One region of the Paraburkholderia sp. RL17-383-BIF-A genome, then DNA from elsewhere that is predicted to be linked to it. Evidence: riboswitches for the same ligand, from Rfam matches in the RefSeq annotation. Region 1 holds a riboswitch; the other holds the start of a gene.
What was found. Region 1 has a riboswitch for glycine ahead of gcvT (glycine cleavage system aminomethyltransferase GcvT). Riboswitches for the same ligand answer to the same signal wherever they lie in the genome.
Positions count from the first base shown of each region.

Region 1 (6,813 bases):
AACAGCGACACCTTGGCCTGTCCTGCGAACGAGCCGAGCGCCTCGAGCGTGGTATTGCCGACGCCGCGGCGCGGCGTGGTGATCGCGCGGATGAACGCGGGGTCGTCGTTCGCGTTGGCGATCAGACGCAGATAGGCGCAGATGTCCTTGATCTCCGCCTTGTCGAAGAACGATTGGCCGCCGGACAGCACATACGGAATCCGCTCACGCCGCAACACCTGTTCGAAGATGCGCGCCTGGAAATTGCCGCGATACAGGATCGCGTAGTCGCGGAAATTCGCGCGCCGCTCGAACTTGTGCGCCGACAAACGGAACACCACGGACTCGGCCTCGTGTTCTTCGTCGTTGCACGGCGTGACGGTGATCGTGTCGCCCATGCCGTGTTCGGACCACAGCTTCTTTTCGAACAGCTTTGGATTGTTCGCGATCACGTTGTTCGCGGCCGTCAGAATGCGCACCGTCGAGCGGTAGTTCTGCTCCAGCTTGATCAGATGCAGCTTCGGAAAATCCTTGCTGAGCTGCCCGAGATTTTCGAGCGTCGCGCCGCGCCAGCCGTAAATGGCCTGATCGTCGTCGCCGACCGCCGTGAACGCCGCGCGCTTGCCGGCCAGCAGTTTCACCAGTTCGTACTGACAGGCGTTGGTGTCCTGATATTCGTCGATCAGCAGATAGCGCAGCTTGTTCTGCCAGCGGTCGCGCACCTGTTCGTTCTTCTCGAACAGTTCGGCGGGCAGGCGGATCAGATCGTCGAAATCCACCGCCTGATAGGCATGCAGCGTCGCCACGTAGTTGCGATAGACAATCGCGGCCTGATGCTCGTCCTCGTTCGCGGCAATGGCGATCGCCTGCTCGGGCATGATCATGCCGTTCTTCCACAGCGAGATGATCGATTGGATCTTGCGGATGAAACCCTTGTCCGTCGAGCCGACCTGTTCCTGGATCATGCCGAAGCAGTCGTCCGAATCCATGATCGAGAACTGCGGCTTCAGGCCGACGTGTTCCGCTTCCTGCCGCAGAATCTGCACGCCGAGCGAGTGGAAGGTGCAGACCGTCAACTGATTGACGGGCACTTTGCGGCCTTCCTTGCCGGGCGTGGTGAGCGTCTTGCCTTCGAGCAGCTTGCCCACGCGCTCGCGCATTTCCAGCGCGGCCTTGTTCGTGAACGTGACGGCGGCGATGTGGCGCGGCTCGAAGCCCTTGGCCTCGATCAGATGCGCGATTTTCTGCGTGATCACGCGCGTCTTGCCGCTGCCTGCGCCGGCGAGCACGAGACACGGACCGTCGAGATAACGGACCGCTTCATTTTGAGCGGGGTTCAGGCCTGCGGACATCGTCTGTGGATGGGTGATGCGGTTAAAGCGGCGGTTGAGGGCGCGGTGGCGAAACGCCGGCCGAAGGCCCGGGGGCATGCTGCGCGGCGCCGTGCCGGAACAGGCGCCCCGCACGGTGCGGAGGGTGTTCTGGCCCGCTTCGCAAACGCGCGAGAGGAGCGATGTTAACACGGATGTACGCAACCAATGCCCGCGCCCCATGACGGCGACCAGTACCACCACGACGCCGACGATCCACCTTCAGGACATGCCACAATTGCGGTGTTGCGCGCCGCCGCCACGGTGGCAAAGCGGCGCGCCGTTTTTGCAGGAAGACACGCATGTCCGCATCGCTGAAGATTGGATTGATGGGTTACGGTTTCGCCGGCGCGACCTTTCACGCGCCGGTAATCGCGCACTGCGGCCGCGCGAGCGTTGCGGCCATCGCCACGAGCCAGCCCGAGCGCGCGCTCGCCGACTATCCGCACACGAAGGTGGTGGCCGACCTCGACGCGCTGCTCGCGCTCGACGACATCGACTGCGTCGTGATCGCCACGCCGAACGACACGCACTTCGAGCTGGCGCGCCGCACGCTGGAAGCGGGCAAACACGTGGTGGTCGACAAGCCGGTCACGCTGAATGCCGCCGACGCCCGCACGCTGGCCAACATCGCACTCGCCCGCTGCAAGCTCTTCATGCCGTTTCACAATCGTCGCTGGGACGGTGATTTTCTGACCGTGCGCGATCTGCTCGCGAGCGGCGAATTGGGACGGATCACGCAATACGAATCGCATTTTGACCGTTTCCGGCCGGAGGTGCGGCAGCGTTGGCGTGAGGAAGCGTCGCGAGGCGGCGGTCTGCTGCTGGACCTGGGGCCGCATCTGGTCGACCAGGCGTTGGCCCTGTTCGGCACGCCGCAGAGCGTGTCGGCCACCGTGCGCACGCATCGCGACAATGCCAGCGCACCGGACTACGTGCATATCCAGCTCGGCTACAGTGAGTTCGAAGTGGTGTTGCACGCCAGCGCGTTGACCGCGCTGGTCGCGCCGCGCTTCTCGATCCACGGCACGCGCGGCAGCTATGTGAAAACCGGGCTCGACACGCAGGAAGATCAATTGAAAGCCGGCCTGCGGCCCGGCGACGAAGGCTTCGGCGCGGGCAATGCGGCCGGGTTGCTGCGCGTACTGGAAGGCGATCAGGAAGTCGAGCGCGAGCTGCCGACGCGTAATGGAGATTACGTTGGCTTCTATATCGCCGTGGCCGACGCCATCCAGAACGGCGTGAAGTTCCCGGTCAGCGCTCAGGACGCTGTGGACGTAATGACAATTATCGAACTCGCCGCCCGGAGTTCGGAAGAAGGCGTCCGGCTGCCGTTCGAGCGCGTTCGCTGAACTGTTTGCCCGCGCGTCGAAACGCCTTGTGTACCTAAAATGGCACTTGCCGCCTCCCGCGCGGGCCACGATCCTGACAGGCCCGAAAGGAACATAACGTTACAAATAAGAACGCGCCGCCGGTCAGCGCGCTCCGGCAGTCAGCCGTTGCTACCCAAGTAGCAAGACAAAACGACTATGACTTCCGGAGAGTTCATGCCCCGTACTATCCGCGCGCTCGCCGCGTGCGCCCTGCTCAGTTCGCTCGCCGCCTGTGTGGTGACGCCTCAACCCGCGCCGGCACCGCGCCCCAACCCGCAGCAGATCGCGGATCAGCGCCTGCGCCAGGTCGACGGCCGCATCGAGAATCTCAGCCGCCGTATCGACAATCGCGTGAATCAGGGCTACTACCCGCCCCCGCAAGGCGGCGCGCTGCACCATCGCCTCGACGTGATCCGTCAGGAAGCGCATGACATGGCCGCGCAACACGGCGGTGGCCTGTCCAGCGACGAACAGCGCGTGCTGAATCAGGAACTGGACAACGCGGCACACGCCATCGGCGAATAATCGCGCGCTCAGGCGCCGAAGCAGTGCAAGCGCGGGCATCGCGTCCCGCGCTTTTTTGGCGAGGGCAAGACGCCGCGTCAACCGCCGTGCCGCTCGCGGGCCCAGATTTGACAAGCCCCCGGCCCTCGCGTACATTCGCCGCACGCGTCGGGAGAGCGCGCTGGCCGCAGGAAACCGCAGGCCGCGCCGCCGAAGGGGCACACCCGCAAACTCTCAGGCAAAAGGACCGACCGCGTCGAAGAACCCGCGTTGAACCAAGCTCAGCGCACAGGTTTTTCGCACTCTGGAGAGCGGCAGTAGCCGTCTGCGTCGTTATAAATCGAGCGGATCTGGCAGGCTGCCCACCGAAGGGGCGCGCGTTTCACCGTGACGAATTCACATTCTCACGGCAACGCAATCTCTCAGGTATCGAGGACAGAGGGGCCATGCAACGCATCGCTCGCAGCTAAAAGGCCGCGAGGCGTAGCGCCGCATGGCCTTTTTTGTTTCGCGAGATGCCCGAGGCCCCATGACCGAACTCAAACACACCCCGCTCAACGCCACCCATCGTGCGCTCAATGCCCGCATGGTCGATTTTGGCGGCTGGGACATGCCCGTCAACTACGGCTCGCAAATCGACGAACACCGCGCCGTGCGTACCGACGCCGGCATGTTCGACGTCTCGCACATGTGCGTCGTCGATTTCACCGGCGAGCGCGTGCGCGCCTTCTTCGAATATGCGCTGGCCAATAACGTCGCCAAGCTGCAAACGCCCGGCCGCGCGCTGTACTCCTGTCTGTTGAACCCGAACGGCGGCGTGATCGACGACCTGATCGTCTATTACTTCGGCGAAGATCACTTCCGCGTGGTCGTCAACGCCGGCACCGCCGACAAAGACATCGCCTGGTTCGGCCAGCTCAACGCCGAAGGCAGCTTCGGCCTGACCATCACGCCGCGCCGCGACTACGCGATCGTCGCCGTGCAAGGCCCGAATGCTCGCGAAAAAGTCTGGCAAACCGTGCCGGCCGCGCGCGCCGCCACCGAAGCGCTGAAGCCGTTCAACGCCGCCCGCATCGAAGACACGCCGTTCGGCGAATTGACCGTAGCCCGCACGGGGTATACCGGCGAAGACGGCTTCGAAATCATCGTCCCCGCAGATCACGTCGAAGCGCTGTGGAACGCGCTGCAAGCGCAAGGCGTGCGCCCGGCCGGACTCGGCGCGCGCGACACGCTGCGCCTCGAAGCCGGCATGAACCTGTACGGCCAGGACATGGACGACAACGTCTCGCCGCTCGACGCCGGCCTCGCCTGGACGGTCGACCTCACCTCGCCGCGCGACTTCGTCGGCAAGGGCAAGCTGGAAGCGGACGGTTCGCAGGCCGCGTTCGTCGGCCTGATCCTGCTGAAGGACAACGGCAAGGCAGCAGGCGTGCTGCGTGCTCATCAGAAAGTCGTCACGCCGCAAGGCGAAGGCGAAATCACCAGCGGCACGTTTTCCCCGACCATGCAGGAATCGATCGCCTTTGCGCGCGTGCCGAAAGGCGTGCAGCCGGGCGACACCGTTCACGTTCAAATTCGTGACAAGAACGTTCCCGCAAGCGTGGTAAAACTGCCGTTCGTGCGCAACGGCAAAGTGCTCGCGGTTTAAGCAAGCCGGCGCGTGCGCAAACCTTCACAAGAAAACGCCGGGCCGCCCCAAGTTTTCTTGTTCCCCCTCGGGGGAACCTGGCGCGAAGCGACAGGTTTGGGGGCCCTTTAAGTCATTACCGAATCACACCGCATAGGAGCATCCGATGAGCATCCCGGCCGATCTAAAATACACCGAATCGCACGAATGGGTCCGTACCGAAGCGGACGGCACGCTGACGGTCGGCATCACCGACCACGCGCAGGAAGCGCTCGGCGATATCGTCTTCTTCGAAGTCCAGGAACTGGGCAAAACCGTGACCGCTGGCGACACCGTCGCCGTGATCGAATCGGTGAAAGCCGCTTCCGATATCTATGCGCCGGTCTCGGGCGAAATCATCGAAGCGAACACGGCCGTGGCCGACACCCCGGACTCGGTCAACACCTCGCCGTACGAAAGCTGGCTCTTCAAGATCAAGCCGGCCGCGGACGCCACGCAAGACCGTCTGATCGACGCCGACGCGTACAGCAAGTCGATCGGCGCCTGATTCACCTTTACGTTTAACCCGATTGGTGCGGCGCGTCCCTCGCGCAGAGATAGCCGCACCGCCAGGAACACCCATGAAGCTCGAACACCCGGATCGTCTGATGAACCGCACTCCTCTCTCGCTCGCCGCGCTCGAAGTGCATGACGCCTTCGCCGAACGGCACATCGGCCCGGATGCGGCCGACCAGCACGCGATGCTCGAAGCCCTCGGCTTCGCGTCGCGCGCCGCGCTGATCGACGCCGTCATTCCGAAGACGATCCGCCGCACCGAAACGCTGCCGCTCGGCCCCTTCGCGCAACCGAAAAGCGAAGCCGAAGCGCTCGCCGCGCTGCGTGAACTCGCGGACAAGAACCAGGTGTTCCGCTCGTACATTGGGCAGGGCTATTACAACGCGCACACGCCGACGGTGATCCTGCGTAACGTGCTGGAAAATCCGGCGTGGTACACCGCGTACACGCCGTATCAGCCGGAAATCTCGCAAGGCCGTCTGGAAGCGCTGCTGAACTTCCAGCAGATGATCGTCGACTTGACGGGTCTGGCGATCTCGAATGCGTCGTTGCTCGACGAAGCAACCGCCGCCGCTGAAGCGATGACGCTGCTGCAGCGCATCGGCAAGCCGAAGTCGAACGTGTTCTTCGTGGCCGACGACGTGCTGCCGCAAACCATCGAAGTGGTGAAGACTCGTGCCACGCCGGTCGGCATCGAAGTGAAAGTGGGCCCGGCTGCGGAGGCGGCGAACGCGAATGCGTTCGGCGTGCTGCTGCAATACCCGGGCGTGAACGGCGACGTGCGCGACTATCGCGCGCTCGCCGAAGCGATCCATGCAGCGGGCGGCCACGTGGTGGTCGCCGCCGACCTGCTCGCGCTGACCGTGCTCACGCCGCCGGGCGAATGGGGCGCGGACGTGGCCGTGGGCAATACGCAGCGCTTTGGCGTGCCGGTCGGCTTCGGCGGCCCGCATGCGGCTTACCTCGCTGTGCGCGACGAATTCAAGCGCCAGATGCCGGGCCGCCTCGTCGGCGTGACCGTCGACGCACAAGGCAACCCCGCGCTGCGTCTCGCGCTGCAAACGCGCGAACAACATATCCGTCGCGAGAAAGCCACCTCGAACGTGTGTACCGCGCAAGCGCTGCTCGCGATCATGGCCAGCATGTACGCCGTCTATCACGGCCCGCACGGCCTGAAGACGATCGCGCTGCGCGTGAACCGGATCGCCGCGTTGCTGGCCGAAGGTGCGAAGCAACTCGGCTATACGCTCGTCAACGAAACGTTCTTCGACACGCTCACCTTCGAAACCGGCGTACGCACGCAAGCGCTGCACGACGCAGCGATTGCGAAGCGCATCAACCTGCGCCGCGTGAGCGACACGCAAGTCGGCCTGTCGATCGACGAAACCACGTCGCGCCGCGATCT
Region 1 is NZ_JARESR010000004.1:124,430-131,242, reverse strand. Features, by position in the region: gene P0D71_RS06275 (UvrD-helicase domain-containing protein) at 1-1,331, opposite strand, end outside; gene P0D71_RS06270 (oxidoreductase) at 1,652-2,701, shown strand; gene P0D71_RS06265 (YdgH/BhsA/McbA family protein) at 2,897-3,247, shown strand; glycine riboswitch at 3,395-3,477, shown strand; glycine riboswitch at 3,521-3,675, shown strand; gene gcvT (glycine cleavage system aminomethyltransferase GcvT) at 3,756-4,874, shown strand; gene gcvH (glycine cleavage system protein GcvH) at 5,020-5,400, shown strand; gene gcvP (aminomethyl-transferring glycine dehydrogenase) at 5,474-6,813, shown strand, end outside.

Region 2 (6,813 bases), on a different contig from region 1:
ACGGCTACAAGATCGCCAATCCGACCATTCTCGCGCGCATTCCCCGCGAAGAGCTGGAAGCCTTGCTGACCGGCTACGGCCACAAGCCATATTTCGTCGAAGGCGACGATCCCGCCGTCATGCATCAACAGATGGCGGCTACGCTCGAACAGTGCATCGGAGAAATCCGCGCGATCCAGCAGCATGCGCGCGAGAGCAACGACGCGTCGCGGCCCCGCTGGCCAATGATCGTGCTGCGTTCGCCCAAAGGCTGGACCGGCCCGAAGGAAGTCGACGGCCACAAGGTGGAAGGCTCGTGGCGCGCGCATCAGGTGCCGGTGCTCGATCCGGTGACCAATGGCAAGAGTCTGAAGCTGGTGGAAAGCTGGTTGCGCAGTTACGAGCCCGAGTCGCTGTTCGACGAAGCGGGGCGCCTCGTGCCGGAGTTGCGCGAGCTCGCCCCGAAGGGCGCGCGCCGGATCAGCGCGAATCCGCATGCGAACGGCGGCATGTTATGCAAGACGCTCGACATGCCGGCGTTTCGCGATTTCGCGGCCGCGGTGAAGAAACCGGGTGGCTCGTATCTATCGCCGACCGAGGTGCTCGGCAAGTTCCTGTGCGAAGTGATGCGCCGGAACATGACGAACTTTCGTGTGTTCGGCCCCGACGAAACCGCGAGCAACAAGCTGACCGCGATCTATGAAGCGTCCGCGAAAACCTGGCTCGCGCAGACCGTCCCGAGCGACGCGGACGGCGGCGAACTCTCGGTGGACGGCCGCGTGATGGAAATGCTCAGCGAACACACGCTCGAAGGCTGGTTCGAAGGCTATGTGCTGACCGGCCGGCACGGCCTGTTCGCCACCTACGAAGCGTTCGTGCACGTGATCGATTCCATGTTCAATCAGCACGCCAAGTGGCTGGAGAAGGCGAAACGCGATCTCGGCTGGCGCCAGCCGGTGCCGTCGATCAACCTGCTGATCACCTCGCTCGTGTGGCGGCAGGATCACAACGGCTTTACGCACCAGGACCCCGGTTTTCTCGATGTCGTTACGAACAAGAGCCCGGACGTGGTGCGTATCTATCTGCCGCCTGATGCGAACTGCCTGTTAAGCGTCGCCGATCATTGCTTGCGTTCGCGCGATTACGTCAACGTGATCGTCGCCGACAAGCAGCCGCATTTGCAGTATCTCGACATGGACTCGGCGGTCACGCATTGCACCAAGGGTATCGGCATCTGGGACTGGGCGTCGACGGATCAGGGCGTCGAGCCCGATGTGGTGATGGCCTGCGCGGGCGACATCGCGACCATGGAGGCGCTCGCCGCCGTGCAGATTCTGAAGGAGCAGTTCACCGACCTGAAGATCCGCTTTGTCAACGTGGTCGATCTGTTCCGGTTGATGCCGGAGCACGCGCATCCGCACGGCTTGTCCGACCGCGATTTCGATTCGTTGTTTACCGACACCAAACCGGTGATTTTCAATTTCCACTCGTATGCGTCGCTGGTTCACAAGCTGACTTATAACCGCACGAACCACGACAACCTGCATGTGCATGGTTATCACGAGAAGGGCAACATCAACACGCCGCTCGAACTGGCGATCATCAACCAGGTCGACCGCTTTTCGCTCGCGATCGACGTGATCGATCGCGTGCCGAAACTGCGCGGTGTCGGCGACCATGCGAAGGAATGGTTGCGTGGCCAGATCATCGAACATCTGGCGTATGCGCACGCTGAGGGCATCGACCGGGAAGAGATCCGCAACTGGACGTGGAAAGGCTGAGCGAGGCATGACCATGCGCACTCCAGACGGTGCTGACGATCAAACGATTCTGGTGTTGAACAGCGGTTCGTCGTCGCTGAAGTTCGGCTTGTTCCGGTACGCCGGTGGCGACGAATCGCTCCTGCTGGAAGGCAGCGCGGAAGGCATTGGACGCAGCGACGGCAGTTTGTGGATCAAGGCGCCCGACGGCCGTGTACTGCTGCAGCAGGAGCACGAACTGGAATCGCAGACCGACGCGCTGCAAAAGCTCGCGCAGGTGCTTGCGCAACAGCATCATGCGCGGCCTTCGGCGGTCGGGCATCGGGTGGTGCATGGCGGACCGCATTTGCGCATGCATCAGCGGATTAGCGCCGACGTGCGGCGTCAATTGCAGGACGCCGTGCACTTTGCGCCGCTGCACATTCCCCCGGCACTTGCGTTGATCGACGAGGCCGAGAAAATTTTCGACGATGCACCGCATTTCGCCTGTTTCGATACGGCGTTTCACGCCACGCTGCCGCCGCGCGCGGCACAACTCGCGTTGCCGCGCCGTTATGTGGAGGCCGGCGTGATGCGCTACGGTTTTCACGGGCTGTCTTATGAATCACTGGTGACGCGGCTCGGCGCCGACTTGCCGGCGCGCGCGGTGTTCGCGCATCTCGGCAACGGTTCGAGCGTGTGCGCGTTGCGCGACGGCCAGTCGATCGATACGTCGATGGGCCTGACGCCGACCGGCGGCGTGCCGATGGGCACACGCAGCGGCGATCTCGACCCGGGTGTGCTGCTGTATCTGATGCGCGTGGAGAGGCTCGATGCCGGCGCGTTGGAGACGCTGCTCAATCGCGAGAGCGGTCTTGCCGGCTACGCGGATGGCGAGAGCGATATGCAGGCGTTGGAAAAACGCGCTGCGGCGGGCGATGCGAATGCGTCGCTCGCGATCGATGCCTTTGCCACTGCGGTGCGTAAGACGATCGGCGGCTATGCGGCGTTGCTGGGCGGAATCGATTTGCTGGTGTTTACCGGCGGCATTGGAGAGCACAGCGAGGCGATTCGCACGCGCGTCTGCGACGGACTGGCTTTCATGGGACTAACCGAAGGCGACCCGGCGGGCAAGGTGAAGGCGATTCACACCGAAGAGGAAAAGCAGATCGCGCGGCATTGCCGCGCGCTTTTACGTCAGACAACCAAGGGCTGACTTCATTCGGGCTTGATGACAGTGTGATCCAGAACGCCTGTTACACCGAACAGGCGCGTCACGTCTTCGAGTGCAGCGGTGCGTTGCTGGTCGCGCTGCAACTCGCCATGCAGCGTGATACGGCCGCGCGAGACTTGGACCTTCACGGCATGCTCGGGAACCGCGGCGTCCCAGGCGAGACGCCGCGTCGCTTCCATGGCGATCTGTGCGTCGCTCAGGCGTGTGTTGTGTGCCTTGGTTTTTGCGGTGCGGGCGTGCGGCATGGGTTCTCCACCGGAGTAACACGGATAGAAGAACACTAGCAGAAATGGAGCATCTGCCATTGGACGACGGCGGCGATTTCACGCCACAGCCGCCGCCCAAACTCCCGCAGCACGGGGAGTTCAAATCTGGGGACGGCTGTGATGTCGAGCCACCGCCGTTAGCGAAACCGCCGCATCACGCCTACTGAATCGCGCCCGCGAGTGCCTGGGCGGTTGCGGCCGACAAGGTCCAGCCCAAATGTCCGTGCCCGGTGTTGTAGAACACGCCACGCCGTTTTCCACGGCCCACCTTGGGCAGCATGCTCGGCAGCATCGGCCGCAAGCCCGCCCACGGAATCACGCGCGAGGTCGATACCTCGGGGAAATACCGCCGCGTCCAGTCCACTAGCGGTGCAATCCGGTCCGAACGGATATCCCGGTTGAAGCCGTTGATCTCCGCCGTGCCGGCCACGCGAAAGCGATCCACGCCCAGGCGGCTCGTCACGATCTTCGCGCTGTCGTCGAGCAGGCTCACCCAAGGGGCGCGCTGCTGGCTGATTTCGTCATCGAGACAAACAGTGATCGAATAGCCCTTCACCGGATAGATATTCACGTGGTCGCCGAGCATGGCTGCAAAATCGCGGCTCTTCACCCCGGCGCAGACGACGATCCGTTCGAACGCAAAGCGCTGCGATTCGCCTTCGAGATTGACCGCCAGTGTAAAACGGCCCTCGGCAGGCTGCTCGATCGAGGTGATCTCGGCATCGTAATGAAATTCGACGCCGTGCCGCACGCACGCCTGAGCAAGGCCGCGCGTGAACTTGTGAATATCGCCGGTCGAATCGGACGGCGTGAAGAATCCGCCGTAAAAATCGCCGTGCAGCGTGGGTTCGATGCCATGCAGCTCGCTCGCCGTCACCGGGCTGCGCTCGAGGCCGCCTTCGCGCAGCAATGCGTTCACCTTGCTGGCGGCATCGAATTCCTTGCGCGTCTTGTAGATATGCAGAATGCCGCGCCGTTCGAGATCGAAGTCGATGCCTTCGGTTTCGGCAATCGAAAACAGATGCTCGCGCGCGGCGATCGCGAGCCGCACGGTTTCGACGGTGTTCGCCCGATAGTGCGGAATCTGCCGCAGGAATTCGCCCATCCACGAGTACTTGTGCCAGGTGGGTGTGGGATTGAGCAACAGCGGGGCGTCGCGCGTGAGCATCCAGCGCAGGCCTTTCATGACGGTGGCCGCGCTGTTCCAGACTTCGGCATTGCTGGCGGACAACTGCCCGCCGTTGGCGAACGAGGTCTCCATCGCCGCATAGCGGTGGCGTTCGAAAACGGTGACGTGGTGGCCGCGCTGGGCGAGGGCGTGAGCGGTCGTGACGCCGGTAATGCCGGCGCCGATAATGGCGATTCGTGACATGTCATGGTCCAGAGTAGTTGAGCATCACCGGTGTCGATTTCATGTCGAAACCGGCGTCGATGCCCCATCTGTCCATGTACCTGAGAGTTTCTTCCCCGCGGCGGCCGGCCCGTCATGAGTGATGAGCCGTGCGCGGAGAATCCCCTTCGGTGGGCGCACGCGGTATGCCGGTGCGCCGCTCTCCAGATGTTCCTGCTGCGCGGTCCTTTTGCCTGAGAGTTTCCGGGGCGGTTGCTCCGTCGGCGTCGTCCGAATTTCTGACGATCTCTCCCGCGCTGCATTGCAGAACGGCTCGACGATACCGTTCAAAATAATTCGCCGCAAGTGTTTCGTGCGAGTCACCGCGCAAGAAGTGGCCAGAAGCGCCGCAATTGAACATGAATGCGGCTCATACGCCAATGCGAATTTCTCAAGCCGGCCGCGAAGCTGAAATCGGCGGCATCGGCTATATTTGGCGGCACTGTCCGACTTTCATTCGCCAAGGAGAATGCCGTGCCCGCCCTCACAACGCTGCTCGCCTTCGGTCTGGTCTCGCTCGGCATGGTGCTCACGCCCGGGCCGAACATGATCTACCTGATCTCGCGATCGCTCTGTCAGGGGCGTCGCGCGGGCCTCGTTTCTCTTGGCGGCGTCGCGCTCGGCTACGTGTTCTACATGTTCTGCGCGGCGTTCGGCATTACCGCGCTGCTGCTGACGGTGCCCTACGCGTACGACGCATTGCGTTTCGGCGGCGCGCTCTATCTGTTGTATCTGGCCTGGCAAGCGGTCAAACCGGGCGGCCGTTCGCCGTTCCAGGTGCGCGACCTGCCGCACGACAGCCGCAGCAAGCTCTTCACCATGGGGCTCGTCACCAACCTCGCGAATCCGAAGATCGCGGTGATGTACCTGTCGCTGCTGCCGCAGTTCATTTCGCCGGGGCACGGCAGCGTGCTCGCGCAGTCGATCGCGCTCGGCTGCGTGCAGATCGTCATCAGCGTGACGGTCAATGCGCTGATCGCGAGCATGGCGGGCTCGATTGCCGTGTTTCTCGCCGGGCGGCCGGTGTGGTTGCTGGTGCAGCGCTGGTTGATGGGCACCGTGCTCGCCGGACTTGCGGTCCGCATTGCGCTCGATTCGCGCCGTTGAGCGCATCTTGCATCTCTCATCTCGAACACAAAGGCATGCTCATGTCCGACTTTCCCATCGACAACCCGTTTCTCGAATCGCTCGGCGTTCGCCTGACGCAATGGCGCGACGGTTACGCGGAACTGGTCATGCCGATCGATGCCAGCAAGCTCAATCGCCAGGGCGTGCTGCAAGGCGGCGCGATCGCGACGCTGCTCGATGCGTCGGCGGGTTATGCGGGCATCTTCGCGCCGAGCGGCGACCCGGCCCGGCATGCGTTCACGCTGTCGCTGACCACCAACTATCTCGACAAGGGACTCGGTGAACTGGTCACCGCCAAGGGTTTTCTGGAGCGCGCGGGCCGCTCGATTTTTTTCTCGCGCAGCGAGGCGTGGGTGGACGGCAAGCTGCTGATCGCCAGCGCGCAGGGCACGTTCAAATATTCGAAGACCGCGTGAGGCGCACAGGCCGGGCCCGCGCTTCGCTCATAGCGCCTTGTACATGATGGTGGTCGAGTCGAACTCATGGGTGTGCGTGCCACGCGCGTATCCCGGGATCACACCTGCTGTCCGATAACCCAGTGCGCTATAGAGCGGCTCGGCGTGGTCGCCGGTGCGGGTGTCGAGCGTGAGCAGGCTGCGCTGCAATCCATGCGCATGGCGTTCGAGTTCCGTCATCAGCGCCCGCGCAATGCCCTGACGGCGGAACGCCGGATGGACCAGCAGTTTGCGCACCTCGGCGCGATGCCGCTGATTCGGCATCGTGTCGTAATCCAGTTGCACGGTGCCCGCAATCGCTTCGCCCTGACGCGCGACCAGCAGCACGAGGCCGCCGGCACGCAACGAAGGCAGCACTTTGCCGCGCCAGAACGCCTCGCACTCGTCGGCGCCACACGGCATCACGAAGCCGACGCTGGCCCCGTCATGCACGCAGGCGCCCAGCAGCGCGCCGAGTTCAGGGAGATGACGCACGAGGTCGTCGGCGGAGAAAGGGGTGAGGGTGGTCGCGCTCATGCTGGCTCACACGATGAACAGAAGATAGCGGGCCGCGCGGTGCGCGGGCGTCACGAAAGCGCTGGGGCCGAACAGTTGGTAGCGCAGGCAGTCGCCGGGTTGCAGG
Region 2 is NZ_JARESR010000013.1:64,174-70,986, forward strand. Features, by position in the region: gene P0D71_RS17065 (phosphoketolase family protein) at 1-1,760, shown strand, start outside; gene P0D71_RS17070 (acetate/propionate family kinase) at 1,774-2,934, shown strand; gene P0D71_RS17075 (BON domain-containing protein) at 2,937-3,197, opposite strand; gene P0D71_RS17080 (D-amino acid dehydrogenase) at 3,379-4,590, opposite strand; glycine riboswitch at 4,781-4,873, opposite strand; gene P0D71_RS17085 (LysE family translocator) at 5,083-5,715, shown strand; gene P0D71_RS17090 (PaaI family thioesterase) at 5,757-6,152, shown strand; gene P0D71_RS17095 (GNAT family N-acetyltransferase) at 6,180-6,707, opposite strand; gene P0D71_RS17100 (helix-turn-helix domain-containing protein) at 6,714-6,813, opposite strand, start outside.
Region 2: another riboswitch for glycine. It lies ahead of P0D71_RS17080 (D-amino acid dehydrogenase); the one in region 1 lies ahead of gcvT (glycine cleavage system aminomethyltransferase GcvT).